2 regions of the Streptomyces sp. NPDC051664 genome follow, and region 1 is predicted to be linked to the other one. Evidence: riboswitches for the same ligand, from Rfam matches in the RefSeq annotation. Region 1 holds a riboswitch; the other holds the start of a gene.
What was found. A riboswitch is a leader RNA that binds a small molecule or an ion and turns the genes downstream of it on or off. The one in region 1 is predicted to bind glycine.

Region 1 (15,013 bases):
TCGTCATGCCGTTGGCGTGGTACGGCAGCGCCTTGCGGCGGTGCAGGACCAGCTGCTCGTCGGCGTCGAAGTCGATCTCGTGCATGCCGAGGAGGTTGAGCCGCCCGGAGGCACGGATCTCGGCCACCCGGTCGTCGGCGGACTCGACGTCGACGGTACGGGGGGACTCGCCCTCCAGGCCGAGCAGGACGGCCTTGGGCGTGCCGTGGCCGTGTCCGGTGGCGCCGAGCGAGCCGTACAGCTCGGCGCGTATCGAGGCGGTGTGGGCGAGCAGGCCCTCGTTCTTCAGCCGGCGCGCGAACATACGGGCCGCGCGCATCGGGCCGACCGTATGGGAGCTGGACGGGCCGATGCCGATCGAGAACAGGTCGAAGACCGAGATGGCCACGGGTGACTCCTAAGGGGTTGGTAGACGTCGTTGTCTGCCGGGTGGTGCGGTACGGACCGGTCGGTCCGAAGAGCAGCGGGACAAGGGATGGGGCACCGCGCTCACTGTCCAGTGTGCGCGGTGCCCCGCCTCAAACGTACAGAACCGCTTCCCGGACTACTTCAGACCGGGGTACAGCGGGAACTTCTCGGCCAGCGCGGTGACGCGGGCCTTGAGGTCGTCCGCGTCGTACGAGGGCTTCAGGGCCGACGCGATGATCTCGGCGACCTCGGTGAAGTCCTCGGTCCGGAAGCCGCGGGTGGCCAGGGCCGGCGTACCGATCCGCAGACCGGAGGTGACCATCGGCGGCCGCGGGTCGTTCGGGATGGCGTTGCGGTTGACCGTGATGCCCAGCTCGTGGAGCCGGTCCTCGGCCTGCTGGCCGTCCAGTTCGGAGTTGCGCAGGTCGACGAGGACCAGGTGGACGTCGGTACCGCCGGAGAGGACGGAGACGCCGACCTCGGTGACGTCCGGCTGCACCAGACGGTCGGCGAGGATGCGGGCGCCGTCCAGGGTGCGCTGCTGGCGCTCCTTGAACTCCTCGGTCGCCGCGACCTTGAACGAGACCGCCTTGGCCGCGATCACGTGCTCCAGCGGACCACCCTGCTGACCGGGGAAGACGGCAGAGTTGATCTTCTTTGCGAGCTCCTGCGTCGACAGGATGACGCCACCGCGCGGACCGCCGAGGGTCTTGTGCGTGGTGGTCGTGACGACATGGGCGTGCGGCACCGGGTTGGGGTGCAGACCCGCGGCCACGAGGCCCGCGAAGTGCGCCATGTCGACCATCAGGTACGCGCCGACCTCGTCCGCGATGCGGCGGAAGGCGGCGAAGTCCAGCTGTCGGGGGTACGCGGACCAGCCGGCGACGATCAGCTTCGGCTTGGACTCCTTGGCCAGACGCTCGACCTCGGCCATGTCCACGACACCGGTGTCGTCCACGTGGTACGGGACCACGTTGTAGAGCTTGCCGGAGAAGTTGATCTTCATGCCGTGGGTCAGGTGACCGCCGTGGGCCAGGTTCAGACCCATGATCGTGTCGCCCGGCTTCAGCAGCGCGAACATCGCGGCGGCGTTGGCCTGCGCACCCGAGTGCGGCTGGACGTTCGCGGCCTCGGCGCCGAACAGCGCCTTGATCCGGTCGATGGCGATCTGCTCGACCACGTCGACGTGCTCGCAGCCGCCGTAGTAGCGGCGGCCCGGGTAGCCCTCGGCGTACTTGTTGGTGAGGACGGAGCCCTGGGCCTCCATGACCGCGACCGGAGCGAAGTTCTCCGAGGCGATCATTTCGAGAGTGGACTGCTGACGGTGGAGCTCGGCGTCGACGGCGGCGGCGACGTCCGGGTCCAGCTCGTGGAGGGAGGAGTTGAGAAGCGACATCAGGTGGTCCCTTGGGGTCTTTAGTTGCCGGAGAACTCGGAGTACTCGTCTGCGGAGAGCAGGTCCTTCGGCTCTTCCGTGATGCGTACCTTGAACAGCCAGCCGCCCTCGAAGGGAGCGGAGTTCACCAGCGCCGGGTCGTCCACGACGTCCTGGTTCGCGGCGGTGACCTCGCCGGTCACCGGCGAGTACAGGTCGCTGACGGACTTGGTCGACTCCAGCTCACCGCAGGTCTCGCCCTCGGTCACCGTGTCACCGACCTCGGGGAGCTGGGCGTAGACGACGTCGCCGAGCGCGTTGGCCGCGAACTCGGTGATACCGATCGTGGCCACACCGTCCTCGACGGCCGACAGCCACTCGTGCTCCTTGCTGTAACGCAGCTGCTGGGGGTTGCTCATGACCTGAATTCTCCTGTACGCGGGGGAGTGCTGATGAACGGTGGTCTTACGGGCTGAGACGCGACTGCGTCACTTCTGCCGCTTGTAGAACGGCAGGGTCACGACCTCGTACGGCTCGTGGCTGCCGCGGATGTCCACTCCGACGCCCGCGGTCCCGGGCGCGGCGTACGCGGCGTCCACATACGCGATGGCGATCGGCTTGCCGAGGGTCGGGGACGGGGCGCCGGAGGTGACCTGGCCGATGACCTGCCCCTCGGCGACCACGGGGAAACCGGCGCGCGGCACCCGGCGGCCCTCGGCGATCAGGCCGACCAGCTTGCGCGGCGGGGCGCTCTCGGCGCGCTCGGCGGCGGCCTCCAGCGCCTTGCGGCCGACGAAGTCGCCCTCCTTCTCGAACTTCACGACCCGGCCCAGGCCGGCGTCGAACGGCGTCAGCTCGGTGGTCAGCTCGTGCCCGTACAGCGGCATACCCGCCTCCAGGCGCAGCGTGTCACGGCAGGACAGACCGCACGGGATCAGGCCGTGCGCGGCGCCCGCCGCGGTGAGGGCCTGCCAGAGCTGCTCGGCGTGCCCGGGGGCGACGAACAGCTCGAAGCCGTCCTCGCCGGTGTAGCCGGTACGGGCGATCAGTGCGGGCACACCCGCGACGTTGCCGGGCAGGCCCGCGTAGTACTTCAGGCCGTCCAGGTCGGCGTCGGTGACCGAGGCGAGGATGGCGGGGGACTCGGGGCCCTGGACGGCGATCAGCGCGTACGCGTCGCGGTCGTCGCGCACCACGGCGTCGAACCCGTCGGCGCGGGCGGTCAGCGCATCCAGCACGATCTGGGCGTTCCCGGCGTTGGCGACGACCATGTACTCGGTCTCACCGAGGCGGTAGACGATCAGGTCGTCCAGGATCCCGCCGTCCTCGGCGCAGATCATCGTGTAGCGGGCGCGGCCGACGGCGACGGTGCCGATGTTGCCGACCAGCGCGAAGTTCAGGAACGCCGCTGCCTGCGGGCCGGTGACGGTGATCTCGCCCATGTGCGACAGGTCGAAGAGGCCGGCCTTCGTACGCACCGCGTTGTGCTCGTCGCGCTCACTCGCGTACCGCAGCGGCATGTCCCAGCCCGCGAAGTCGGTCATGGTCGCGCCCAGCGAGCGGTGCAGGGCGTCGAGGGCGGTGAGACGGGGGGCGTTGCTCATAGGTGTGGCTCCCAGGGCATGACGACGAGGACGATCCCTCCCCATCTGTCATCGGAACCTGAGAGGTTCGCCGAGAGACCCTGACGGGTTCGGCTTGCACCTTGGGTGGAGCCGCCACGGCGACTCGCTTTTCAGATCTGCCTCATCCACGCGGTACGGGGCCTGAGAGATTCAAGGGAGGATCTTGCTCCTTCGGCGCCCGGCACAGTCAATGGCCGGAACTCTCCCGCGCGGATTCAAGCGGCCTTTATGCAGTTGGCCGGGTCATCATCGCACGCATTGCGGAAGAGTGGGGCGTCGGTACCGCGTGAGGGAAACGAACGGTGGGACGGTTGTCTCGCATTGCCTTTTCTTTACACTTCGAGGGCAGGCGTGGGTGACCGACAGGGGGAGGGCAATGACGTTGCAGCGGTACGCGACGACCGCGGGGGTCGCGCACGGCGCGATGACCGCGCAGCCGGGCACACCTGTCCGGGAGAGGCTCGGCACGCACGCACCCGTCGTGCGCGATCTGCGCGAGCGCGCCGGGCACAGCCCGCGGGGCCTGCACTTCGCCGCAGGCGATGTGGTGGTGGTCTCCGGGTTGCCGGGCAGCGGCAAATCGACGCTCATCCGGCGAGCGGTGACCGTACGGGCCATCGACTCCCAGGACACCCGGGACCGCTGGGCACAGCGAGTGCCCCGCTTACTCCCGTACGCCCTCTACCGCCCGCTGGTCCGCATCGCCCACTACTGGGGGCTCTGGCGGGCGCTGCGCTCCGGTGACTCGGTCGTGGTCCACGACTGCGGCACCCAGGCGTGGGTACGGAGCTGGCTGGCCCGGGACGCGCGACGCCGGGGCCGTGTCCTTCACCTCGTGCTGCTGGACGTCACCCCGCAGGTGGCGAGGGAGGGCCAGCGCGAGCGCGGACGCGGAGTCTCCGGCTACGCCTTCGCCCGGCACCGCAGGGCAGTCGGCAGGCTGCTGCGGGACACCGAGGCCGGCATCCTGCCGCCCGGCTGCTGCTCGGCGGTGCTGCTGGACAGGGAAGCGGCCGGGATGCTGGCCCGGATCACATTCGCCGACAACAGCGCCTGAGGGCTGTGCCGCCCGTCAGCGCGGAGGGGCGCGCCGGAGTTACTGTTCTGCGGCAAGCCATGGGGTGAGAAGGGGAAGCAGTGGACATTCCGGCACCGGTCCAGACCCATCCGCAGGGCGGATGGCCGGCCAATGAGCTCGAAGAGGTGCTCGGGGCCTCGCTCGGCAGCCCGGAGGCGGGCGGCCGGCTCGTCGAAGTGCTCGGCCGCAGCCACCTCTGGGTGCCGCTTCCCAACGGCGGTGGTCCCGACGCCCCGTCGCTCGATCTGCCCACGGTGGAGATCGAGGGCGCGGCGTACGTCCCCGTCTTCAGCTCCGAACAGCAGTTCCTGAGCTGCGTCGGCACCCACATGTCCTTCACCGTGGCGCCTGCCCGCGAATTCGCCCGCGGACTGCCACCGCAGCTCGGCATCGCGGTGAACCCGGGTGGCGCTGTCGGCATGCCGCTGCCGCCGCCCGCCGTCGCCAAGCTCTGCCGCGCCGGGCGCACCTCTCTGGACGGGCCGGCCAGCGGAGGCCGTGTCCGGCTGTACGAGCCGGACTGGCAGGAGGAGCCCGTCGACTTCCTCGCCGCCGCGGCCGGTGAATTCGAGGAGAGCGGTGTCGTGCGCACCGCCCGCCGCACGCTGGCCAGCATCGAGGGCGGCGACCCCGTCCTCTTCATAGGTGTCGAGTTCTCGACGTGGGACGGCGCCGGACGCAACGCCCCGATGGACGCCCTGGGCCGCGCGCTCGGCCGTGTCGAGGCGCCCTGGCCGGTCAACCTGGTCCTGCTGGACGTGGCGCAGGACCCGGTCGCCGACTGGATGCGGGCCAGGATCCGGCCGTTCTACCAGCGCGAGGGCCACTGAGCGGCGGCCGGTACCCCCTTGCCGGAGCCCGGTGGCCGGTGCGCGACCCGTCGGCCTGTGACGTCAAGTCGGTGTCAGGGACGCCGCTTAAGCTGGTTTGATGGCTAGTGCCTCGGCCACCGTGCCGCACCCGTGTGCCCCGGGAGCGGCAGGCCGACACAGTGGATCGAAGAGGGGCGGGACCCAAGGTGAGTGCGTCAGGCACCGCGGCGGCCGGGCAGGTCGAGCACATGCTGCGTCAAGTGACGCCCGGGCGCTACGACGCGTACGAGGCGTTGCTGCGGGCCCTCGCCCAGGACCGGATCTGGATGCTGCTCTGGCACGGCCGGGCCGGATCGCCGGACGCCCAGTACGGGAACATGGAGATCGACGGGCTCGGCTACGCCCCCTGTGTGACCTCGGCCCAGGAACTCGCGGCCAGCGGCTGGAACCGGGCCCATGAGGTGGTCACCGGCGTCGACATCGCCCGCGCCCTCTTCCCCGACCGCTGGGGCATCTGGCTCAACCCGCACGCCCCCGGCGGCGGCGTCGGTATTCCCTGGCTGGATCTGAGACGGATCGCCACCGGCCTCGACCGGATGCCCGCGGGGCCGCTCCGGCTCACCGAGCCGGCCATCGAGATCCCGCAGTTCTACGCACTGCTGTCGCAGAACGCCCATCGCACCCCTGCGATCCGCTCGCTGCGCCGCGCCTGGGTGCAGCCCGCGCTCGGTGCCCCCTATCTCGCCATCGGTCTCGATCTCTACGACACGAGTCAGTCCTCCGTCGACACGGTGCGCGCGATGATGCAGCAGTCGATCGGCGCGGTCCCGGACGGGCTTCCCGTCTCGACCGTCGCCATGTCCGACGAGTACGACCCGGTCGCGATGTGGTTGCGTGCCAACGCCCGCCCGTTCTACGACCGCGAGGCACACGCCCAGGCCGGTCCGCCGCCCGCAGCCGGTTCCGCCTACGGGTACCCCTTCGGGTAGATGAGCCGGAGGCGCCCGGGACCGTCCCGCCGCGCCCCCGACGGGCAGGCGCGCCCGGTGAGATGACCTGCGCTGCGCGCCGATCCCGGCGAAATCGGTTGAGCTACCGGCAAATGACGTCACCGAAGCCCAAGTCCGGGCATTTCCTGCGTACCGGAGCATCCGGCGCTTCCCATGGATCCCGGGGCAACTCACTGGAAAACAGCGGCGGTTGTAAAGCCTGAAACCGCTCCTGGAACAACGTTGTCCGGATTACGGAACCCTTCTGCCCTCATCACGTTTGAGCAAACATTCCCCGTCAGGTCTGGCGGGTGATCGCAGGCGCGTTGAAGACTCCCCGGACAGAGGGATATCGGATCCGGTGCAGAGTGCTCCGGAACAGGACGCCGTCCCTCGGTACCACCTGAACCACCCGGCAACACGGCAGCAACGGACCGCACCGTCGACCCGGGCGGCCGCCAAGCATCGTCGGCAACCGTCGGCACGGGCAAGCACGAGGGACGATGACCGCACCCATAGAGACCACTGAATCGCAGGCCGGTTCTCAGCCCGAGTCTGTGCTGAAGGGCGTCAAGGCCTCACAGATCGAGGGTCGTTCGCTAGGACGGATCGCCTGGAACCGCTTCAAACGCGACAAGGTGGCTGTCGCCGGCGGCATCGTTGTCATCCTGCTCGTGCTGCTGGCCGTGCTCTCCAAGCCGATCCAGGCGATGTTCGGTCTCGACCCCAACGAGTTCCACCAGGACCTGATCGACCCGGCCCTGCTGTCGCCCAAGGGCGCCTGGGGCGGCATGAGCTGGGATCATCCCCTCGGTGTCGATCCGCAGTACGGACGCGACATCCTGTCCCGCATCATCGAGGGCTCCTGGGTGTCCCTCCTCGTCGCGGGCGGCGCGACTCTGGTCTCCGTGATCATCGGTGTGATCATGGGCGTCACCGCGGGCTTCTACGGAGGCTGGGCCGACAGCCTCATCAGCCGCACGATGGACGTCTTCCTCGCCTTCCCGCTGCTCCTCTTCGCGATCTCCATCTCGGCCTCGCTCCAGGACGGAGCGTTCGGACTGTCGGGGCTGCCGCTCAGGATCGCGGTGCTGATCTTCGTCATCGGCTTCTTCAGCTGGCCGTACATGGGCCGGATCGTCCGCGCCCAGACGCTCAGCCTGCGCGAGCGGGAGTTCGTGGAGGCGGCCCGAAGCCTGGGCGCCCGCGGCCCGTTCATCCTGATGCGGGAGCTGCTGCCCAACCTGGTGGCGCCGATCCTGGTCTACTCCACGCTGCTGATCCCGACGAACATCCTCTTCGAGGCGGGGCTCAGCTACCTGGGTGTCGGAATCGCTCCGCCGCAGGCCTCCTGGGGAGGCATGCTCTCCACGGCCGCCGAGATCTACACGGCCGATCCGCAGTACATGATCGTGCCGGGTCTGGCGATCTTCATCACCGTTCTGGCGTTCAATCTGCTGGGTGACGGGCTCCGTGATGCCCTCGACCCGCGCAGCAAGTAATCCGCGGCACCTGCCAAAACTTCTGCCGCAACCATCGATCGAGGGGGCATTCCTCAGGTGAAGACCAAAAGAGCGACAGCTGCGATCGCCACAGCTGTGGCACTCGCGCTGGGGGCAACCGCCTGTGGCGGTTCGGACAGCGACAGCAAGAGCAAGGGTGGTAGCAGTGGTGCCACCGACGCCGCGCTGACCTCCGTAGTCAACAAGTCCGACAAGAAGGGTGGCACGCTCTCCCTCGCACTGTCGGACGAGCCGGACTCCCTCGACCCCGGCAACACGTACTACGGCTGGGTGCAGAACTTCGCGCGCCTCTACGGCCGTACGCTCACCAGCTTCAAGCCGGCCGCCGGCGGCGCCGGTCTGGAGGTCGTCCCGGACCTCGCGGAGTCGCTGGGCAAGCCCAGCGCCGACGCGAAGACGTGGACGTACACCCTGAAGAAGGGCCTGAAGTACGAGGACGGTTCGCCGATCACCTCGAAGGACATCAAGTACGCCATCGAGCGGAGCAACTTCTCGCCCGAGGCGCTGTCCAACGGCCCGACGTACTTCAAGGCGCACCTCATCGGCGGCGACAAGTACCAGGGTCCGTACAAGGACAAGAACTCGGACGGCATCGCGTCCATCCAGACCCCGGACGACACCACCATCGTCTTCAAGCTGAAGGACGCCTTCGCGGACTTCGACTACCTCGCGACCTTCTCGCAGACGGCCCCCGTGCCGGCCGCGAAGGACAAGGGCGCCGAGTACGTCCAGCACATCGTGTCCTCGGGCCCGTACAAGTTCGCGTCGTACGAGGAGGGCAAGAGCGCCAGCCTCGTCCGTAACGAGAACTGGGACCCGAAGACGGACCCGATCCGCCCGGCCCTGCCGGACAAGATCAACATCCGTTTCAAGGTCAAGCAGGAGACGGTCGACAACGACCTCCTCGCGGACAACCTCACGGTGGACGCGGCCGGCACCGGTGTGGCCCCGGCCACGCAGCCCAAGGTCCTGACCGACCAGAAGCTCAAGAAGCAGACGGACAACGCGTACGCGGGCGCCACCTCGTACATCGGTCTGAACGTGCACGTGAAGCCGTTCGACAACGTCCACTGCCGCAAGGCCGTGCAGTGGGGCATCGACAAGGCGTCGGTCCAGGCCGCCCAGGGTGGCGACCCGAAGGGTGACGTCGCGACGACGCTGCTGCCGCCGACCGTCAGCGGCTACAGCAAGTTCGACCTGTACGAGACCGAGGGTCACAAGGGCGACATCGAGAAGGCCAAGGCCGAGCTGAAGGAGTGCGGTCAGCCCAACGGCTTCGAGACCAACATCTCCGCCCGCTCCGACCGTCCGGCCGAGATGTCGATGGTCACCGCGGTCCAGGCGTCCCTGAAGAAGATCGGCGTCACCGCCAACATCAAGACGTTCCCGGGCGGCAAGTACTTCCAGAACTTCGCCGGTAACCCGAGCTACGTCCACGAGCACAAGCTCGGCATGATCATGACCGCGTGGGGCGCCGACTGGCCGACCGGCTTCGGCTTCCTGGACCAGATCATCAACGGCTCGGCCATCAAGCCGACCGGTGGCAACAACGTCCAGGAACTCGACGACCCGGCGATCAACAAGGCGCTCAACTCGGCCATCGCCAACACCGACGACGCCGCCCGCGCGAAGGCCTGGGGCGACATCGACAAGCTGGTCGCCGAGAACGCGTCCGCCGTGCCGCTCGTCTACCGCAAGAACCTGCTGCTGCGTCCGGTCTCCGCGACCAACGTCACGGTCACGCAGGCATACCTCGGCATGTACGACTACCTGCTGATGGGCTCCTCCAAGTAACTGCCGGGCCTGTCCGCCGGGCTGATTCATTCGGGGGGCGACCCCCGTACCCCCGAAAGTTCGAAAGGCAGGTGAAGGTTTCGGTGTCCGCCGGACCGGGTGCTCCTCGGAGCGCCCGGCCGGCGGACACCGCCGCCGGACAGCTGTGGCTGCGTACATCATTCGACGCGTCTTCGGCGCGGTGCTGTTGCTGCTGATCGTCAGCGCAGTCACCTTCGCGATTTTCTTCCTCGTCCCCCGGCTGGCCGGGCAGACGATGGACCAGCTCGCCGCGCAGTATGTGGGCAAGGATGCCAATCCCCAGTCCATTGCCGCGGTCAAGCACAACCTGGGTCTCGACCAGCCGCTGTACACGCAGTACTGGCACTTCATCAAGCAGATCTTCGTCGGTGCCACCTACAACTTCGGCCCCGACGCCTCGCAGTGCCACGCCCCGTGCTTCGGCTACTCCTTCAAGCGTCATGTCGAGGTCTGGCCGCAGCTCACCCAGCGCATCCCGGTGACGCTCTCGCTGGCCGTCGGTGCCGCCGTGATCTGGCTGATCAGCGGTATCGCCATCGGTGTCGTCTCCGCCCTCAAGCGGGGTTCGCTGCTGGACCGTTTCTTCATGGGCGTCGCCCTGGCCGGCGTCTCCCTCCCGATCTTCTTCACCGGCATGCTGGCGCTCGGCGTCTTCACCGTGCAGTGGCCGATCTGGGAAGGCGTCAACTACGTCGCGTTCACGGACAATCCGGCCGACTGGGCGTGGAATCTGCTGATCCCGTGGTGTTCGCTCGCCTTCCTGTACTCCGCGCTCTACGCCCGGCTCACCCGGGCCGGAATGCTGGAGACCATGGGCGAGGACTACATCCGTACGGCCCGCGCCAAGGGCCTCAAGGAGAGCCGGGTCATCGGCAAGCACGGGCTGCGGGCCGCGCTGACCCCCATCGTCACCATCTTCGGCATGGACTTCGGTCTGCTGCTCGGCGGCGCCGTGATCACCGAGACCGTGTTCTCCTTCCCCGGACTCGGCCAGTACGCCGTCAAGAGCGTGCAGGACAACGACCTTCCGATCGTCATGGGCGTGACGCTCGTCGCCGCCTTCTTCATCGTCATCTGCAATCTGCTGGTGGATCTGGTGTACGCCGCCATCGACCCCAGGGTGAGGCTCTCGTGAGTGAGGTTTCCAAGACCGAGGCGCCGGGCGAGCCGGTGGCCGGCCGGCGTTCCGGCGACGACGAGGCCTTCCTCTCCGTACGGGATCTGCGTATCCACTTCCAGACGGACGACGGCCTGGTCAAGTCGGTGGACGGCGTCAGCTTCGATGTGAAGCCGGGGCAGACCCTCGGCATCGTCGGCGAGTCCGGCTCCGGCAAGTCCGTCACCTCGCTCGGCGTGATGGGCCTGCACCGCACGGCCCCCAACGCCCGCATCTCCGGCGAGGTCTGGCTGGACGGCGAGGAACTGATCGGGGCCACCGCCGACCGGGTGCGCGAACTGCGCGGCCGCAAGATGGCGATGATCTTCCAGGACCCGCTCTCCGCGATGCACCCGTACTACACGGTCGGCGCGCAGATCGTGGAGGCCTACCGGGTCCACAACAAGGTCAGCAAGAAGATCGCCCGTACGCGCGCGATCGAGATGCTCGACCGGGTCGGCATCCCCGAACCGCACAAGCGGGTCGACGCCTATCCGCACGAGTTCTCCGGCGGTATGCGCCAGCGAGCCATGATCGCGATGGCGCTGGTCAACAACCCCGAGCTGCTGATCGCCGACGAGCCGACCACCGCCCTGGACGTCACCGTCCAGGCGCAGATCCTGGACCTGATCCGGGACCTGCAGAAGGAGTTCGGCTCCGCCGTCATCATGATCACCCATGACCTGGGTGTCGTCGCCGAGATGGCCGACGAGCTGCTGGTGATGTACGGCGGCCGGTGCATCGAGCGCGGTCCCGCGGAGCAGGTCTTCTACGAGGCCCAGCACCCGTACACCTGGGGGCTGCTCACCTCGATGCCGCGCATCGACCGCGAGCAGACCGAACGGCTGATCCCCGTCAAGGGCCAGCCGCCGTCGCTGATCAACATCCCGAGCGGCTGCGCCTTCAACCCGCGCTGCCCCTACGCGGACGTCCCCAAGGGCGACATCACCCGCACCACGCGTCCCGAGCTGAAGCTGGTCGGCGACGGGCACTACTCGGCCTGCCACATGGCACCCGAGGAGCGCACCCGGATCTGGACCGAAGAGATTGCGCCGAAGCTGTGAGCGAGGCGAATGAGGTGAGCGACGTGAGCGAGAAGAAGGATCCCATCGTGCTCGACAAGGACGTGACGATCCCGCAGCAGGCCACCGCCCCGCGCGAGCCGCTGCTCAAGGTCGAGGGCCTGGTCAAGCACTTCCCGATCCGCAAGGGTCTGTTCGGCCGGCAGAGCGCCGCGGTCAAGGCCGTCGACGGCATCGACTTCGAGGTGTACCCGGGAGAGACCCTGGGCGTCGTCGGCGAGTCCGGTTGCGGCAAGTCGACCATGGGCCGGCTGATCACCCGGCTGCTGGAACCGACCGGCGGCAAGGTCGAGTTCGAGGGCCGGGACATCACCCATCTGTCCATGGGGCAGATGCGGCCGATGCGCCGCGACGTCCAGATGATCTTCCAGGACCCGTACTCCTCGCTGAACCCGCGCCACACGATCGGCACGATCGTCAGCGCGCCGTTCAGGCTCCAGGGCGTCGAGCCCGAGGGCGGTCTGAAGAACCACGTCCAGGAGCTGCTGAAGCTGGTCGGGCTCAGCCCCGAGCATTACAACCGCTACCCGCACGAGTTCTCCGGCGGCCAGCGCCAGCGCATCGGCATCGCCCGCGCGCTCGCCCTGCGGCCGAAGCTGGTCGTCGCCGACGAGCCGGTCTCGGCGCTGGACGTGTCGATCCAGGCGCAGGTGGTGAACCTGCTCGACGACCTCCAGGACGAGCTCGGGCTCACGTATGTGATCATCGCGCACGACCTCTCGGTCATCCGCCATGTCTCGGACCGCATCGCCGTGATGTACCTCGGCAAGATCGTCGAGCTCACGGACCGCAAGTCGCTGTACGAGGCGCCCATGCACCCTTACACCAAGGCCCTGATGTCCGCGGTGCCGGTGCCGGACCCGCGGCGGCGCGGGGTGAAGAGCGAGCGGATCCTGCTCAAGGGCGATGTGCCGTCGCCGATCTCGCCGCCGAGCGGCTGCCGCTTCCACACGAGGTGCTGGAAGGCGACGCAGATCTGCAAGACGCAGGAACCCCCGCTGATCGCGCTGAAGACCGGTCACCAGGTGGCCTGCCACCACCCGGAGAACGCGCCGGACCAGGTGCCGGGCGAGACGGTGCTGGCCGCGGCGCGGGAGGCGGTCGAGGTGGTTTCGGTGACGAAGGCCGTGGCGGCCGAGGCCGCGGAGTCTTCGGAGGACATTGCGCAGACCGAGGTCGCGGAGCCTGCTCAGGTCACCGAGTCCTCGGAGGCCACCGAGGTGGCTGAGCCGGCCGAGGTCGCTGACGCCGGTGAGTCGGCCGAGATCGCAGAGGCCGCCGAGTCGGCTGAGGTCGTGGAGGCCGCCGACGCCGCCGAGTCCGCTGAGGCCTCGGCTTCCGACGACGCGACCGACGTCGACGACACCGCCGCGCAGTCCTCGGACGACGCCGCGACGCCGTCCGGGACCTCGGAGGACAGCCCCAAGCAGTAGTACCGGCACAATTGCCCGGTGCTCAATGAACTGTTCACGCCCTCCGTCCAGCATGCGCTCGACATCGTCGGAATCTTTGTCTTCGCGATCTCCGGCGCACTGCTCGCCGTACGCAAGAACTTCGATGTCTTCGGCATCGCGGTACTCGCCGAGGTGACAGCGCTGGGCGGGGGGCTGTTCCGTGATCTGATCATCGGGGCGGTGCCACCCGCCGCCTTCACCGATCTCGGTTACTTCCTCACCCCGCTGCTCGCCGCCGGTCTGGTCTTCTTCCTGCATCCACACGTCGAGCGGATCCAGGTGGCGGTCAATGTCTTCGACGCGGCGGGCCTCGGGCTGTTCTGTGTCACCGGCACCGTCAAGGCGTACGACTACGGCCTGGGCCTCACCGCTTCGGCGGCCCTGGGCCTGGCCACCGCGGTCGGCGGTGGTGTGCTGCGTGACGTACTCGCCAATGAGACGCCGTCGCTGCTGCGCTGGGACCGCGATCTGTACGCCGTGCCCGCGATGGTCGGCGCAACCATGATCGTGCTGTGCATCCGCTTCGGCACGATCAATGCCTTCACCAGTGGCACTGCCGTGATCACCGCTTTTGTTCTGCGGCTCCTGGCGATGCGGTTCCACTGGCGTGCGCCCCGCGCGTACAAGCGTTCCTCGGCCGCGGCCGAGGAGGGTTCCGCCGCCACCTGACCGGCCATGGCTCGAGTCGGCGATGCGCCGACACATCGCCGACTCAAAAAAGCTACCGCTCAGTAATACAATCGGTGTACGGTGCATCTCATGGCACAGGCAGCTCAGGCACTCATCGGTGACAGCGAGTTCGACAGGGACACCGCCGTCACCCTTCGCGAAGAAGGCGTCTACGACGCCGAACTCTCCGCGGGCTGGACGATCATCCATGCCGTCAACGGCGGGTATCTACTGGCCATGCTCGGCCGCGCGCTCGGCGAGGCCCTGCCGCACCCCGACCCCTTCTCGGTCTCCGCGCACTACCTCACCGCGTCGGTTCCCGGTCCTGCGGTGATCCGAACCCAGGTCGTCCGCACCGGCCGTACCCTCTCCACCGGTCAGGCGTCGCTCTTCCAGTACGCGGAGGACGGCACCGAGGTCGAGCGCATCCGGGTCCTCGGCACCTACGGCGACCTGGACTCCCTCTCCGACGACATCCGCACGTCGGTGAAGCCGCCGGCCATGGCGCCGATCGAGCAGTGCTTCGGCCCGGGCGACGGCCCGGCGCCCATCCCCGGCAGCTCCGCGATCACCGAGCGGCTCAACATCAAGCTCGACCCGTCGACCGTCGGATGGGCCATCGGTGCCCCGTCCGGCAAGGGCGAGATGCGCGGCTGGTTCGGCCTCGCGGACGGGCGCGACGCCGACCCGTACTCCCTGCTGCTCGCCGTCGACGCACTGCCGCCGACCTCGTTCGAGCTGGGGCTCAAGGGCTGGACGCCGACCATCGAGCTCACCACCCACATCCGTTGCCGCCCGGCCCCCGGCCCGCTGCGTGTCTCCATCACCACCCGCAACCTCGCAGGCGGCTTCCTGGAGGAGGACGCGGACGTCTGGGACAGCGCCGACCGGTTGGTCGCCCAGTCCCGCCAGTTGGCCCGCGCCCCGCGCAGCTGAACCACGCCGCCCCGGGCTCCCGGACTGGCTGACGTGAGCGCGCCAGGTAGTCCGGGAACCCGGGGCGGCGTGACATCCGACCGGCTGCTCT
Region 2 (15,013 bases), on a different contig from region 1:
TCCAACGGCGACGAGGTGCAGATCGGGAAGTACCGGCTGGTCTTCTACGCGAGCCAGCGGGGCATCTGACCCGTCAGGGAAGGTCCATGCTGAGAACACCGACGGGCGGTGCCGGTCACGGCACCGCCACCGCCGACGACCGTGCGATGAGTATCGGCGCGGTGCTCCTGCAGCTGCGGGACGAATTTCCCGAAGTCACCATCTCCAAGATTCGTTTTCTGGAGGCCGAGGGGCTCGTCGAGCCGCAGCGGACGCCTTCCGGATACCGGAAGTTCCGGCCCGACGACGTCGAGCGGCTGGCGCAGGTGCTGCGGATGCAGCGGGACCACTATCTCCCGCTGAAAGTCATCCGGGAGCACTTGGACGCCCTCGCCCGCGGTGAACAGGCGTCCCTGCCGTCCGCGGGCGGGCAGCGGGACCTGACCGACGGTTCCAGCGACGCCGGGTCCGGGAGGGCGACCGCGGCGCGGATCGGGCGCGCGGAGCTGCTGGCAGCCGCCGAGGTCATCGAGAGCGAGCTCGAGGAGTGGGAGGCGTACGGTCTTGTCGCTCCGACGGCGGAAGGCGGCTACGACGCCGAGACGGTGACCGTGGCCAAACTTGTGGCGGATCTGGGTCGATTCGGTCTCGAACCGCGTCATCTGCGGGCCATGCGAGGGGCTGCGGAGCGCGAGGCCGGGCTGATCGAGCAGGTGGTCGCTCCCCTGCGCCGGCACCGGAATCCGCAGACCAGAGCACATGCGGAGGCCACGGCGAAGGAGCTCGCGGAGCTGTCCGTACGGCTTCATTCGGCCTTCGTGCAGACCGCTCTGCGGATCCGACTCCACTGATCACGGGGGAGCCCGACTACCCAAACCTGCCGAGCACGTCCTAGGGTTGCTGTGTGAACGAGCTCGACGTTGTGGGTGTCCGGGTGGAAATGCCCTCCAACCAACCGATCGTGCTCCTGCGTGAAGTGGGAGGCGACCGGTACCTCCCCATTTGGATCGGTCCTGGTGAGGCGACCGCGATCGCCTTCGCCCAGCAGGGCATGGCTCCGGCCAGGCCGCTGACCCATGATCTCTTCAAGGATGTGCTCGAGGCCCTCGGCCAGGAGCTCACCGAGGTCCGCATCACGGACCTCAGGGAAGGGGTCTTCTACGCGGAGCTGGTCTTCGCCGGCGGGGTCGAGGTGAGTGCGCGTCCGTCCGACGCCATAGCGCTCGCGCTGCGCACCGGCACGCCGATCTACGGCAGTGACGGGGTGCTCGACGACGCGGGTATCGCCATCCCGGACGAGCAGGAGGACGAGGTCGAGAAGTTCCGGGAGTTCCTCGACCAGATCTCACCGGAGGATTTCGGTACCAACAGCCAGTGACCGTCCTGCGGAGGTGCCGCCAGCGCATCCGGCAAGCCATTCCCCGGAATGGGACACGGGAAACCACCCTCAGGGTGATTATCACCCGGCGTGCCGAGTGTGGCGATCGTTGACGCACCCCGAGTGACTGCCTACCTTCGAGATGGCAGGTCAAGGACGGAGGTCGGCGTGAGAAACAGCGGCGACGGTACGGCAGCGGGTGGGCCGTATCTGCAGCATGGAAGTACAGCCGGCCACTCCATCAGGCAACCGGTTCAACCGGCGGCGATGGCAGGGGACGGCGCGGCAGTGGCCGGCGACATCGGATATCGCGGGCCGACGGCGTGCGCGGCGGCAGGGATCACCTATCGGCAGCTCGACTACTGGGCGCGCACGGGGCTCGTCGAGCCGAGCGTGCGTCCCGCCTACGGATCGGGCACGCAGCGCCTCTACAGCTTCAGGGACGTCGTCCTGCTGAAGATCGTGAAGCGCTTCCTGGACACCGGTGTGGCGCTGCAGAACATCCGCACCACGGTCCAGCATCTGCGCGCCCGGGGGTTCCAGGATCTGGAGCGGATGACACTCATGAGCGACGGCGCGACGGTCTACGAGTGCTCCTCGCCCGACGAGGTCGTGGATCTGCTCCAGGGGGGCCAGGGGGTCTTCGGCATCGCCGTCGGCGTGGTGTGGCAGGACGTCGACGCCGCACTGTCTCAGCTGCACGGTGAGCGGGTGGACACCGGCGAGACGTTGGTCGGCAACAACCCCGCCGACGAGCTTGCCCGGCGGCGCAACCGCGCTGTCTGACCGCGTGTGGATCCGGGGTGCGGCGATTGTCAGTGCCGTAGGGCAGCATCGATTGATGTGAGAGCCGCACCCACCATCCTCCATCTCGACATGGATGCCTTCTACGCCTCTGCGGAGCAGGCGGCGAAGCCCAGCCTGCGCGGCAAGCCGGTCGTGGTGGGCGGGCTGGGGCCGCGCGGGGTCGTCGCCACCGCGTCGTACGAGGCCCGGCGGTTCGGGGTGCACTCGGCGATGCCGACGGCCCAGGCCCGGCGCCTGGCACCCAACGCCGCCTACCTGGTGCCACGCTTCATGCTGTACCGGACGGTGAGCGACCAGGTGATGGAGCTGCTCGGGCGGCTCTCACCGCTGGTGGAGCCGCTCAGCCTGGACGAGGCCTTTGTCGATCTGGAGGCCGGCGGGGTGGCCGACGACTCGGCCTCGGCGCGGGCCGTCGGTGAACAGTTGCGGGACGCCATCAGAGCGGTCACCGGCCTCACCGGCTCGGTGGGCCTCGCGGGCTCGAAGATGCTGGCCAAGATCGCCTCGGAGGAGGCCAAGCCGAACGGGCTGCTGCTCATCGAGCCGGGCGCCGAGCGCGAGCTGCTCGCGCCCATGTCCGTGCGGATCCTGCCCGGCGTCGGACCGGCCACCGGGGATCACCTGCGACGCGCCGGGATGACCACGGTCGACGATCTGGCCGAGGCGGGGGAGGCGGAGCTCGTACGGCTGCTCGGCAAGGCCCATGGCGTCTCACTGCACCGCATGGCCCTCGGGTACGACAACCGCCCCGTCGTCGCGGAGCGCGACGCGAAGTCGGTCTCGGTCGAGGACACCTTCGACATGGACCTGCACGACCGGGTCCGGGTCAGGACGGAGGTCGACCGGCTGGCAGACCGGTGTGTCCAGCGGCTGCGGTCCGCGGAGCGGTCGGGACGGACCGTGGTGCTGAAGGTCCGCAGGTACGACTTCTCGACGCTCACGCGGTCCGAGACGTTGCGAGGGCCCACGGACGACCCCGCGGTGGTCAGAGAGGCGGCCGCGCGGCTCCTGGAGGCCGTGGACACCACCGGAGGCGTACGGCTCCTCGGTGTGGGTGTCACGGGGCTCGCCGACTACACCCAGGAAGATCTCTTCGCACAGGCGGCCGGTGAGCGGGCCGCGCCCGACGCCCTGGCCGCCGAGGACCTGGGCCCTGGCGAGCACGGGGACGAGTCGGCGGCCGGTGCACCGGAGCAGGAGACCCCCGAGCAGCTCGCGGCCCGGCGCTGGCCCGCCGGGCACGACGTACGCCATGACACCTATGGTCACGGGTGGGTGCAGGGCAGCGGGGTGGGCCGGGTGACGGTGCGGTTCGAGGAACCCGAGTCGCCGCCCGGCCGGGTGCGAACGTTCCGTATCGACGATCCGGAGCTGTGGCCCGCGGATCCGCTGCCACTGGTGCGTGACCCCGTGGACTACTCGTCCTGGCCGGCCAGCCTGCCGAAGTCGCGGTCCGGTCCCGGCTCCTCGGGCGGCGAGTCCAGACCGTAGTGCCGGTAGAGCTGAAGCTCCTGTTCCGGCGAGAGATGGCGGCCCACGCCGAAGTCGGGTGCGTCCTTGATCAGTGCACGGTCGAACGGGATGCGGAGCGAATCCTCGACGAATTCGCTGGGCTCCAGCGGGACGAAGGCGTCCCTGCTGAACAGTCCGGTACGTACGGCGGCCCACTCGGGGACACCGGTCGCGTCGTCGAGATACACCTCGTCGATGGTGCCTATCTTGGTGCCCTTGCGGTCGAACGCCTTGCGGCCGATCAGGCTCCGCGGATCGATGTCGGTCTGCACGGTCCCTCCCATTGGTCGCGGCTACTCCACAGGCACTACGAAAGTGCAGATCCGGGGCTTCGGCCACTCGAGACTTCTGAGACGAACCCCGCTGGTAGGCTGGCTATGGCTGCTGACCCCGTGCGGGAGAGTCCTCCGGAGCAGATCCGGCAGGCGCCGAAGGAGCAAATCCTCCCCGGAATCTCTCAGGCCCCCGTACCGCACGGACGAGGTCACTCTGGAAAGCAGGGCGGGTTTCGTGGCGGCGGACGCCGGGACGGATCCCTTCCTCACCGACGGTGAAAGTCGGTACGCCGCAGGGCGGACCGGTGAAGCTCTCAGGTTGAGATGACAGAGGGGGAGGCCGTCCGGGCACCCGCGCCGCGGTGCCCCTCGCAGGTCGTGACAGACCAGGAGGCCTCCACCATGACCCCCCGTCGCACTCCGCTCTCCCAGCTGGAGCAGGGCATCCCCTTCGAACATCGCCACATCGGACCCGATGCCGAGGCGCAGGCGAAGATGCTCGCCCAGGTCGGTTACGGCTCGCTCGACGACCTGACCGCGGCCGCGGTGCCCGATGTCATCAAGAGCGCGGAGGCGCTGCAGCTGCCGACGGCCCGCACCGAGGCCGAGGTCCTGGCCGAGCTGCGCTCCCTCGCCGACCGCAACCAGGTCCTCGCCCCGATGATCGGGCTCGGCTACTACGGCACCTTCACACCGCCGGTGATCCTTCGCAACGTCATGGAGAACCCCGCCTGGTACACGGCCTACACGCCGTACCAGCCGGAGATCTCGCAGGGCCGTCTCGAGGCCCTCCTCAACTTCCAGACGATGGTCGCCGAGCTGAGCGGGCTGCCCACCTCCGGCGCCTCGCTGCTCGACGAGGGCACTGCGGCCGCCGAGGCCATGGCGCTCGCACGGCGCGTCGGCAAGGTCAAGAACGGCGTCTTCCTGGTCGACGCGGACACCCTGCCGCAGACCATCGCCGTGATACAGACCCGCGCCGAGCCGACCGGTGTCGAGGTGGTCGTCGCCGACCTCAGCGAGGGCATCCCCGCCGACATCGCGGAGGGCGGTGTGTTCGGCGTGCTGCTCCAGTACCCGGGAGCCTCCGGCGCCGTCCGGGACATCAAGCCCGTCATCGAGCAGGCCCATGAGCTCGGCGCCATCGTCACCGTCGCCGCCGACCTGCTGGCCCTGACCCTCCTCACCTCGCCCGGCGACCTCGGCGCGGACATCGCCGTCGGCACCACGCAGCGCTTCGGTGTGCCGATGGGCTTCGGCGGACCGCACGCGGGCTTCATGGCCGTGCGCGAGAAGTTCGCCCGCAGCCTGCCCGGCCGCCTCGTCGGTGTCTCCGTCGACGCGGACGGCAACAAGGCGTACCGCCTCGCCCTGCAGACCCGCGAGCAGCACATCCGCCGCGAGAAGGCCACCAGCAACATCTGTACCGCGCAGGTGCTGCTCGCCGTCATGGCCGGGATGTACGCCGTCTACCACGGCCCCGACGGACTGCGGACGATCGCGCGGCGCACGCACCGCTACGCCGCGATCCTGGCCGAGGGCCTGCGGGCCGCCTCCGTCGACGTCGAGACCGACGCCTACTTCGACACCCTCACCGTGCGCGTCCCCGGCAGGGCGGCCGAGGTCGTCGCCGACGCCCGTGAGCGCGGTGTCAACCTGCGGTTCGTCGACGCCGACCTGGTCTCCCTCGCCTGCGACGAGACCACCAACCGTGCGCAGATCGCCGCCGTGTGGGCCGCCTTCGGTACCGACGGCGACATCGAGGCGCTGGACGGCGCGGCCGTCGACGCGCTGCCCGAGTCCCTGCTGCGCAACGATGCTTTCCTCACCCACCCGGTCTTCCACCAGCACCGGTCCGAGACCGCGATGCTCCGCTACCTGCGCAAGCTCGCCGACCGCGACTACGCGCTGGACCGCGGCATGATTCCGCTCGGCTCCTGCACCATGAAGCTGAACGCGACCACCGAGATGGAGTCCATCACCTGGCCGGAATTCGGTGCGCTCCACCCGTTCGCGCCGGCCGAGCAGGCGGAGGGCTTCCTCACGCTGATCCGTGAGCTGGAGGAGCGGCTCGCCGAGGTCACCGGATACGACGCGGTCTCCATTCAGCCGAACGCGGGCTCGCAGGGCGAGTTCGCGGGCCTGCTGGCCGTGCGCGCGTACCACCGGGCCAACGGCGACGACCAGCGGACCGTCTGCCTCATCCCGTCCTCCGCGCACGGCACCAACGCCGCGAGCGCCGTGATGGCGGGCATGAAGGTCGTCGTGGTGAAGACCGCCGACGACGGCGAGATCGACGTCGCGGACCTCCGCGCCAAGATCCAGCAGTACCGCGACGAGCTGGCCGTGCTCATGATCACGTACCCGTCGACGCACGGTGTGTTCGAGGAGCACGTCGCCGACATCTGCGCCGAGGTGCACGACGCGGGCGGTCAGGTGTACGTCGACGGCGCCAACCTCAACGCGCTCGTCGGCCTCGCCAAGCCGGGCCGGTTCGGCGGCGATGTCTCGCACCTGAACCTGCACAAGACGTTCTGCATCCCGCACGGCGGCGGCGGCCCGGGCGTCGGCCCGGTCGGCGTCCGCGCGCACCTCGCGCCGTACCTCCCGAACCACCCGCTGCAGCCTGCCGCGGGTCCCGAGACCGGTGTCGGACCGATCTCGGCCGCCCCGTGGGGCTCGGCCGGTATTCTGCCGATCTCGTGGGCGTACGTACGTCTGATGGGTGGCGAGGGCCTGAAGCGTGCGACGCAGGTCGCCGTACTCGCCGCCAACTACATCGCCAAGCGTCTGGAACCGCACTACCCGATCCTGTACACCGGCCCGGCCGGACTCGTCGCGCACGAGTGCATCGTGGATCTGCGGCCGATCTCCAAGGAGACCGGTGTCAGTGTCGACGACATCGCCAAGCGCCTGGTCGACTACGGGTTCCACGCGCCGACCATGTCCTTCCCGGTGGCCGGGACGCTGATGATCGAGCCGACCGAGAGTGAGGACCTTGCCGAGCTCGACCGGTTCTGCGACACGATGATCGCCATTCGCCACGAGGTCGAGAAGGTCGCCTCCGGCGAGTGGAGCGCGGACGACAACCCGCTCACCAACGCCCCGCACACGGCCGCCATGCTCGGCGGGGAGTGGAAGCACGCCTACAGCCGTGAGGAGGCCGTCTTCCCGGCCGGAGTCTCGGCCGCCGACAAGTACTGGCCGCCGGTGCGCCGGATCGACGGTGCGTTCGGTGACCGTAACCTCGTCTGCTCCTGCCCGCCGCTGGACGAGTACGACAACTGACCCACCCCTCGGGTGTGACGCGGACATGCGTCGGGGCCGGTGCGGAGATCTTCTCCGGGCCGGCCCCCGTTCGTACGGGCCGCGGTCAGGCGGCCTTCATCACCTGGCCGGTTCCCAGCGGCCGGTGCGGGGCGATGATCTGCCCGTCCGGGAGCAGCTCACCGGTGTCCTCGAAGAGCAGGACGCCGTTGCACAGCAGGCTCCAGCCCTGTTCCGGGTGGTGAGCCATCAGGCGGGCGGCCTCCCGGTCGGCTGAGTCGGCGGTCGGGCAGGGTGGCTGGTGCTGGCACATGGGTGGGTTCTTTCGCTGCGTTGTAGTGAGTGTCCTGCGGCTTGATGAGGTGTTCATGGCCGCCCCCCGTATCAATCGGTCCGGTCCCAGTGTTGCCCCACGGGCGTCAATCCGCAGGGATTTCGCGGCAGCACTTCTCCTACTCCCATGACGCGTCACCCGGCCGGACGGTTCAACACAACTGCACTGTCCCTTCGGGTGGTTCGGGGTGGCCGGACCGGACTAGTCCGGATGGCCTCCGAGTGCGTACCAGCAGTACTGTGCCCCGCCACCGGAAACGGCGACGGGGCACAGCACGGCTGGCCGGCGGCGGGCTGTGGTCAGGCCGGTGAACCGAGCAGGGGACCGGGGCCAGGGGTGATACGCAGCGTCATCACGGGGAGCAGATCGGCGACCCGGTGCGGGCGGTGTGCCGCGATGCCGGGTGGGGCGGGAGCCAGCGGTACCAGAAGGTCGGTGGGGGCCAGAGCTCCGCCGGACGCGTCGGCCTCGATGTCCTCGTGCAGCCACAGTGTGAGCATGTAGAGCTCGGGGATGGAGAGCAGGCGTGGCTGATAGTGCGGTGTCAACGTCTCCGCCTGGCGCAGGGCGAGTTCGGTCGAGGCGATGTACGGACCCTCGAAGAAGTGGGAGAAGGTCCACCCGTCCGGGGTGAGCATGGTGTCTGCCGCGGCGACGGCCCGCTCCGAGCTGCGGATCAGGAAGCGCCACGCGGCCAGGCTGGTGCGTGGTGCGAGCCCGCTCGGGCCGATCCGGTCCAGCACATGGACGGGGAGCGGGAGTTCGGGGCTCAGCGGTCCCTGGACGGACCGGAGAGCGGGGGTGCGGGCCTCGCGGACTGCGGTGGGTGAACCGAGTGCCGCGAGGACGCTGCGCAGGGCGGGCGCGGGAGCCGGAGGTACGTGAAGCGGCATAGTGGGTCGCCTCTCACTTCGGAGACACGGTGATGCGTGGGCGGGGGCAGACGGCGCTGTCGGCGTGCGGGGCCAGAGGAGGCCGGTGACTGGGCCGGTGCGTCAACTCTCTGCCTCGTCCGCGGAGTTTATACGACAGGTGTTCACACGGTGTTTCCGCTAGCCGCCTCAGGTATTGCCGGCAAGGCGGTATCCGGACTTTATTATGCGGAGAACCTGCCGATTCGGCGTGTGTGGCGCAGCTGCTGCCTGGTGTTTTTTCCCGGCCGCGGTCGGCCGAAACACGTCGACGATTTCACCACCGCCGCACGGTGGGAACTGCGCAGTGCTTCATGCCGACGGAATGTGCCCCCGGCGGCCGCACTCAGATTAGTGGGTCCGCGCTGTCCATGGGGGCGTTATCGATCACCTGCCTGGGCATTATCGACCGTGACGCGAGCGGCCTGGCCGCGGGCCGCCCACTCGAGGAGGGACGCTTCGATGGGGGAGAAGGTCGTGGCGGGCGCCTTTGACCTGTCCGATCGGCAGAGGTACCGGAGGAAACTCCACCTGTGCCTGGAGGGGCTGGGGAGGCTCCTGGCGGAGCAGAGGTTCGACCGCCCGCGCAACCTCATGGGCATGGAGATCGAGCTGAATCTGGCAGGTTCGGACGGCCTGCCGAGGATGATGAATGCGGAGGTGCTGGAGCGGATCGCGAGCCGTGATTTCCAGACCGAACTCGGGATGTTCAATTTGGAAGTGAACATAGTCCCGCACCGCCTGGACGGACGCGTATTCGATCAACTGGCCGAGGAGCTCAGGACCGGCCTCGGATATGCCCACCGGAAGGCGGGAGAGATCGACGCCGGCATCATGATGATCGGAATACTGCCGACCCTCGACCACCGGGACCTGGTCTCGGCGAACCTCTCGGACGGGGACCGCTACGCGTTGCTGAACGATCAAATGGTGGCGGCGCGCGGGGAGGATTTCGCGCTCGATATCGAAGGCGTGGAGCGATTGGTCTGTACCTCCACCTCGATTACGCCCGAAGCGGCCTGTACCTCGGTCCAGCTGCATCTGCAGGTGACCCCTGCACGGTTCGCGGACGTGTGGAACGCGGCGCAGGCCGTCGCCGCCGTTCAGATCGCCCTGGGGGCCAACTCGCCCTTCCTGTTCGGCAGGGAGCTGTGGCGGGAGTCCCGCCCGCCGCTCTTCCAACAGGCCACCGACACCAGGCCGCCCGAACTGCAGAACCAGGGAGTGCGCCCGCGAACGTGGTTCGGCGAGCGGTGGATCAGTTCCGCGTACGAGCTCTTCGAGGAGAATCTGCGCTACTTCCCGCCGTTGCTGCCGATCTGTGACGAGGAGGACCCGCTCCAGGTCCTCGACGAAGGCGGGGTGCCGGCGCTCCAGGAACTCGTGCTGCACAACGGTACGGTCTACCGCTGGAACCGGCCGGTGTACGGGCTGGCCAACGGCGTACCCCACCTCCGCGTCGAGAACCGCGTTCTGCCCGCCGGGCCCACCGTCACCGATGTGATGGCCAACGCCGCGCTCTACTACGGCCTGGTGCGGGCGCTCGCCGAGGAGTCCCGCCCGGTGTGGACCAGGCTGCCGTTCGCCGCCGCGGCCGAGAACTTCGACACCGCCTGCCGCCGGGGCATCGACGCCGAGCTGATCTGGCCCCGGCCCGGCCGGTCGGGCGGGCTGACCCGGGTGCCGGCAGTCAAGCTCGTACGGGACGATCTGCTGCCGCTCGCCGCGGCGGGGCTCGACGCCTGGAACATCGAGCCCGCGGACCGCGACCACTACCTCGGGGTCATCGAGGAGCGCTGCAAGCGACGGGTGAACGGGGCGTCCTGGCAGGCGGACACGTACCACCGGGGGCTGGACGCCGGGCTCGCACGGGACGCGGCGCTCGGGGCGACGACGCGCCGGTACGCCGAGCTGATGCACAGCGGCGAGCCCGTGCACACCTGGCCGGTCGGCTTCCCGGACAGTCCGTAGACCGGCGTGGCTCGCCGCTGTGCCCGGTGAGCCGCGTGCGCGCTGTTCGATGCCGTTCCCGGCCGCGCGTCGGCTGCCCCTGGGCGGCACGGCCGTTCTGTCCGGCTGTCATCGCGGCCTGCAGAGTCACGGCCTGGATCTCGGCCGGGTCGGTGACCTGGTAGTCGCCACCGCCGGTCACCCCGGCTATCTCGTCCACCTCGCCATCGCGGCCGGCCGCGGGGCCGGCCGCGAGGAGGTGGAGCGGTACCGGGCGAGCCGCTTGAGCTCCGCGATCAGGGCACTGCGGGAGATGGAGCGGTCGTCCTGGTTCGAGCCGTCGGTGAGGATCACGACGGCGTTGAACTTCCCCTTCACATAGGCCGGCTGCGCCTCCTTGTAGGCAGCCGGCGTGGTGTCGTACAGAACCGTCGCACCTTCGGCACCGGCTGGAGTGCGGAGAAGACCGCGGCGAGCTTCTCGCGGTGGGTGCCGCCGCCCTTCACGGGGTCGCCGAGCCGTGCCGTCGGCACCAGTCGGCGGTGGTCCTTGGTGCCGTCGAGCGTGGTGGCGAACTCCCGCAGACCGATCTCGTCGTTCGGCGTGAACTGGCCGAGGGCCTGGATCAACGACGCCTTGGTGACGTCCATTTGGCACGGTCCAGCCGGAGATCGGAGTCGGGCAGCCAGATCCGGTGGTCCGGGGTGCGGGTGCCGGCGGAGAGCGCATCGGCGACCTGGTACGAATCGTGGGCGACGACCTGGACGTGGGGGCAGCGCCCGTCGGATCTGATCTGGTCCTTGCGCACCTTGTCGGCGACTGCACTCATGGCGGGGGCGATCTCGGGGGAGGTCATCATGGAGAGCCGTACCGCGGACCCCTGGCAGGACTTGGGGAACGGCAACAGGCCACCCTGCGCAGCAACTGCCGTCCCCGCCGCCACAGCGCGGACGAGCATGGTGGCGATGGCAACGGTGCGGCGGCGGCGTGGCGGAGAGCTGTCCCCGTTCGGTTGCATCGCGTAGTCATAGGGCAAGCTGTGGCGTCCCATGTCGGTGGTGCCCCTCCCTGAGGATGAACAAGGAAAAAGGGGGACCACACCATCACCAGTGGTGGTCGCCCCCCGGCCGATCGAGCATGATCTTCGTACCTGCATTCGAGACCCCGGCGGGACGGGGAGCGGGATGAGACGCGAGTGCACAACTGAAGGCGGGTGTACAGGTGAAGGAGGGGCGTGTGGCTGATTCTTTCCCTCAGGTGGATGTGTCACGACGGATGCTGCGGTCCGAAACGATGCTGGTGCTGGCTCTGTCGCTGGGTGCCAGCGCCGTGTCTGCCCTGATCAGTTTTGTCGGATCGCTGACGAAACCGGGGGCTTTGAAGGAGCAGGCGGCGACGCTCAACAGCTCGTACGCTCCAGGACGCCCCTGGCTGGATCTCGCCTGGCAGCTCTTCGGTATCGCCACGGCGCTGGTCCCCGTCGCGCTGGTGGCGCATCTGCTGATCCGGGAAGGGGCGAGCCTGCGCGTCATCGGCTTCGACCGCAGCAGGCCCAGGTCGGACCTGGGGCGCGGCGTGTTGATCGCGGCGGGGATCGGCAGCGCCGGCCTTGCTTTCTATCTGCTGGCGCGGGCAGCCGGGTTCAACCTCACGGTGGTTCCGGAGTCGCTTCCCGGTGTGTGGTGGAAGTATCCGGTCCTGATCCTCTCCGCGTTGCAGAACTCCGTGGTGGAGGAAGTGATCGTCGTCGGCTATCTGCTGCGCAGACTCGGGCAGTTGGGGTGGACTCCGATGGCCGTCCTGGTGGCGAGTTCGGTGCTGCGCGGCTCTTACCACCTCTACCAGGGGATCGGCGGATTCATCGGCAACATGGTGATGGGCGTCGTCTTCGTGCTGCTGTACCGGCGATGGGGGCGGGTGGGCCCGCTGGTCGTGGCACATGCGCTCCTCGACATCGGGGCGTTCGTCGGGTACGCGCTGCTGGCCGGGAAGGTGGGGTGGCTGCCGACGCCGTGAGTGTGTCGCGCGGAAGGAGGGGCGTACGGATCATTGCGTCCGCCCCCTCTCCCGTCGGTCAGAAGGTGGTCAGCAGTTCTCCGTCGACGACGGTCACCGCGCTGCCCGTCAGCAGTGTGCGGTCGCCGCGCAGCGACGTGCGGACCAGGCCGGAACGGGCGGAGGCCTGCAGTCCGGTCAGCTCGTCACGGCCGAACCGGGCCGACCAGAAGGGGGCCAGGGCGGTGTGGGCGCTCCCGGTGACCGGGTCCTCGTCGATGCCGACCCGGGGGAAGAAGCCGCGGGAGACGTAGTCGTAGCCACGGGACGAATCCTCGGCGGCGGCCGTGGCGATGATGCCGCGCCGTGAGCAGGAGGCCAGCCCGGCGAAGTCCGGGGTCAGTCCGCGCACGGACTCCTCGTCGGCCAGTTCGACGAGCAGGTCGCCGATGTGGGCGCCGGTGTCATGGACGGTCAGCGGTTCCGCACCCAGAGCGACGGCCAGTCCGGCCGGAGCGGAGGCCGGGGTGAGCGGGGCCGTGGGGAAGTCGAGTGTGAGTGAGCCGTCCGGGTGGGCGGTGGAGGTGAGGATGCCGCAGCGGGCGGCGAAGCGCACCGTTCCGCCGGCCGTTCCGGTCGTGTGCAGGACGTGGGCTGTGGCGAGGGTGGCGTGCCCGCACATGTCCACCTCGGTGGCAGGGGTGAACCAGCGCAGCGCCCAGTCCGCCTCTCCGCCCGGGGGCAGGGGGTGCGCGAAGGCGGTCTCGGACAGGTTCATCTCCAGGGCGACCTGCTGGAGCCGGTCGGCCTCGGGGAAGGCGTCGGAGTCCAGGAGCAGGACGGCTGCGGGGTTGCCGGTGAAGGGGCGGTCGGTGAACGCGTCGACGATTCGGATCCTCATGGGACGACCGTAGAGGTCCTGGACGGCGGCGGACCAAGGCCAATTCCAGGCCGCCGGCCCGGGATCCCGAGAGCCACCCCGGGGCGTCACGGACGGCGCCCCCACGCGGAGACGAGCGGGGCGGTGGCCAGATCCAGGCGTCCGGTGGCAACGTTCTTCAGATGCCGGTCGATCTCCTCGTCGGTGGCGAGACCGGATGTCACGAGCCGGTCGCGGATCTGGTGCACGGTGGCGGCCTCGAGGACGGTGCACGCCGGTGAGGTGATCGGGAAGTACGCGTCCGCCTGTACATCGGCCAGACCCGCCTCGCGCAGCAGCCGGGGCAAGGTCCGGCCGTAGGTGAGGTCTGCGCCGCGGGCCGCCATGAGTTCACGGAAGCCTGACCGGAGACGATTGGCGAGGCGCTGTTCGGGGCCCGACTCGTCGGGGCACAGCAGCGGCTGCAACCCGGGGTCGGCGTCCTCCAGAAGGAGTACACCACCGGGGCGCAGCGCCTGAATCATGCGGCGCAGTGCCTCGGCACGGTCGGTGACGTGCACCAGGACCAGCCGGGCATGGACCAGGTCGAAGCCTCCGGGAGGCGGGGGATCGGCGGCGACATCGTGGCGCAGTACCTCGACGACCTCGTCAGCGGCGCCCTGCGCCCACGACACGTCGATGTCCGTCGCGACCACCGCGCCGGTCGGACCGATTCGGGCGGCCAGCCCTGCGGGAACGGAGGGACCACCGGCTCCGACCTCCCAGCACCGCATACCTGCGGTGATACCGAGCCGGTCGACATGCCGGAAGGTCACCGGGTCGAAGAGTTCGGCGAGGGCGCCGAAGCGGATGCCCGCCTCGGACTGCCGGTTGTCGAGCAGGTAGCCGTGGTCCAGGCCGTGCCCGGGTTCCGGGTCAGGTGCAGTCATGTCGCATCGCCTTCGTCCTGTGCCGTCTCGGGGCAAGTATGCAAGGGCCTTCCGAAGCGATTGTCGTACGACCGGTTCCGATATATCGTTGACGCATCGCGACAGATCAACGATGGAAGGAGCGTAGCGATGCGTTCACATGGACACGAGCACGAACATGGGCATGGGCACGGACATGGGCACTGCGGGCCCGGTCATCAAGGTCGGGGCGACTTCGAGGGGCGCCGCGCCTTCGGGCAGTTCGGTCCGCCCTTCGGTGGCGGTCCGTTCGGTGGCGGCCCCTTCGGTGGGGGGCGCGGTCGTGGAGGCGGCCGGGGCAGGGCGCGTCGCGGTGACGTCCGCGCTTCGATCCTGGCGCTGCTGAAGGACCGGCCGATGCACGGTTACGAGATGATCCAGGAGATCGGCGAGCGCAGCGGCGGGGCCTGGCGTCCCAGCCCCGGCTCGGTCTACCCGACCCTTCAGCTGCTGGAGGACGAGGGGCTGATCGTCAGTGCGAGCGAGGGCGGCAAGAAGCTGTTCACGCTCACCGACAGCGGCCGCACCGAGGCGGAGTCGGGGCCCGAGGCGCCCTGGGAGGAGGCCGGGCGAGGGGTCGACTGGGAGAGCGTGAACGAGATCCGGCAGGCCGGCTTCGGTCTGATGGAGGCGTTCGGCCAGGTCTGGAAGACCGGCTCGGCCGACCAGCGCCAGAAGGCACTGTCGGTTATCAACGACGCCCGCAAGAAGCTCTATCTGATCCTTGCCGACGAGCACTGACCCGACGGGTGCGGTGCGAGGAGCCCCGCGGCTCGGC

Region 2: linked by a shared signal. The riboswitch ahead of gcvP (aminomethyl-transferring glycine dehydrogenase) and the one ahead of gcvT (glycine cleavage system aminomethyltransferase GcvT) in region 1 are both predicted to bind glycine.

What each region holds. Positions count from the first base shown of each region.
Region 1 covers NZ_JBITCU010000001.1:214,927-229,939, reverse strand. The annotation lists gene ACIA8E_RS01075 (L-serine ammonia-lyase) at 1-388, opposite strand, end outside; gene glyA (serine hydroxymethyltransferase) at 545-1,804, opposite strand; gene gcvH (glycine cleavage system protein GcvH) at 1,825-2,202, opposite strand; gene gcvT (glycine cleavage system aminomethyltransferase GcvT) at 2,272-3,387, opposite strand; glycine riboswitch at 3,529-3,626, opposite strand; gene ACIA8E_RS01055 (AAA family ATPase) at 3,785-4,465, shown strand; gene ACIA8E_RS01050 (enhanced serine sensitivity protein SseB) at 4,546-5,316, shown strand; gene ACIA8E_RS01045 (enhanced serine sensitivity protein SseB C-terminal domain-containing protein) at 5,505-6,287, shown strand; gene ACIA8E_RS01040 (ABC transporter permease) at 6,791-7,789, shown strand; gene ACIA8E_RS01035 (ABC transporter substrate-binding protein) at 7,847-9,604, shown strand; gene ACIA8E_RS01030 (ABC transporter permease) at 9,750-10,760, shown strand; gene ACIA8E_RS01025 (ABC transporter ATP-binding protein) at 10,757-11,845, shown strand; gene ACIA8E_RS01020 (ABC transporter ATP-binding protein) at 11,893-13,296, shown strand; gene ACIA8E_RS01015 (trimeric intracellular cation channel family protein) at 13,315-13,986, shown strand; gene ACIA8E_RS01010 (thioesterase family protein) at 14,077-14,922, shown strand; gene ACIA8E_RS01005 (hypothetical protein) at 14,992-15,013, shown strand, end outside.
Region 2 covers NZ_JBITCU010000011.1:243,426-258,438, reverse strand. The annotation lists gene ACIA8E_RS22400 (FHA domain-containing protein) at 1-69, shown strand, start outside; gene ACIA8E_RS22395 (MerR family transcriptional regulator) at 87-830, shown strand; gene ACIA8E_RS22390 (bifunctional nuclease family protein) at 884-1,357, shown strand; gene ACIA8E_RS22385 (MerR family transcriptional regulator) at 1,526-2,143, shown strand; gene ACIA8E_RS22380 (DNA polymerase IV) at 2,201-3,655, shown strand; gene ACIA8E_RS22375 (PRC-barrel domain-containing protein) at 3,580-3,960, opposite strand; glycine riboswitch at 4,062-4,159, shown strand; gene gcvP (aminomethyl-transferring glycine dehydrogenase) at 4,354-7,239, shown strand; gene ACIA8E_RS22365 (DUF5999 family protein) at 7,325-7,531, opposite strand; gene ACIA8E_RS22360 (hypothetical protein) at 7,852-8,445, opposite strand; gene ACIA8E_RS22355 (glutamate-cysteine ligase family protein) at 8,926-10,434, shown strand; partial or broken gene ACIA8E_RS22350 (hypothetical protein) at 10,514-11,464, opposite strand; gene ACIA8E_RS22345 (CPBP family intramembrane glutamic endopeptidase) at 11,689-12,429, shown strand; gene ACIA8E_RS22340 (PhzF family phenazine biosynthesis protein) at 12,488-13,309, opposite strand; gene ACIA8E_RS22335 (class I SAM-dependent methyltransferase) at 13,396-14,217, opposite strand; gene ACIA8E_RS22330 (PadR family transcriptional regulator) at 14,347-14,976, shown strand.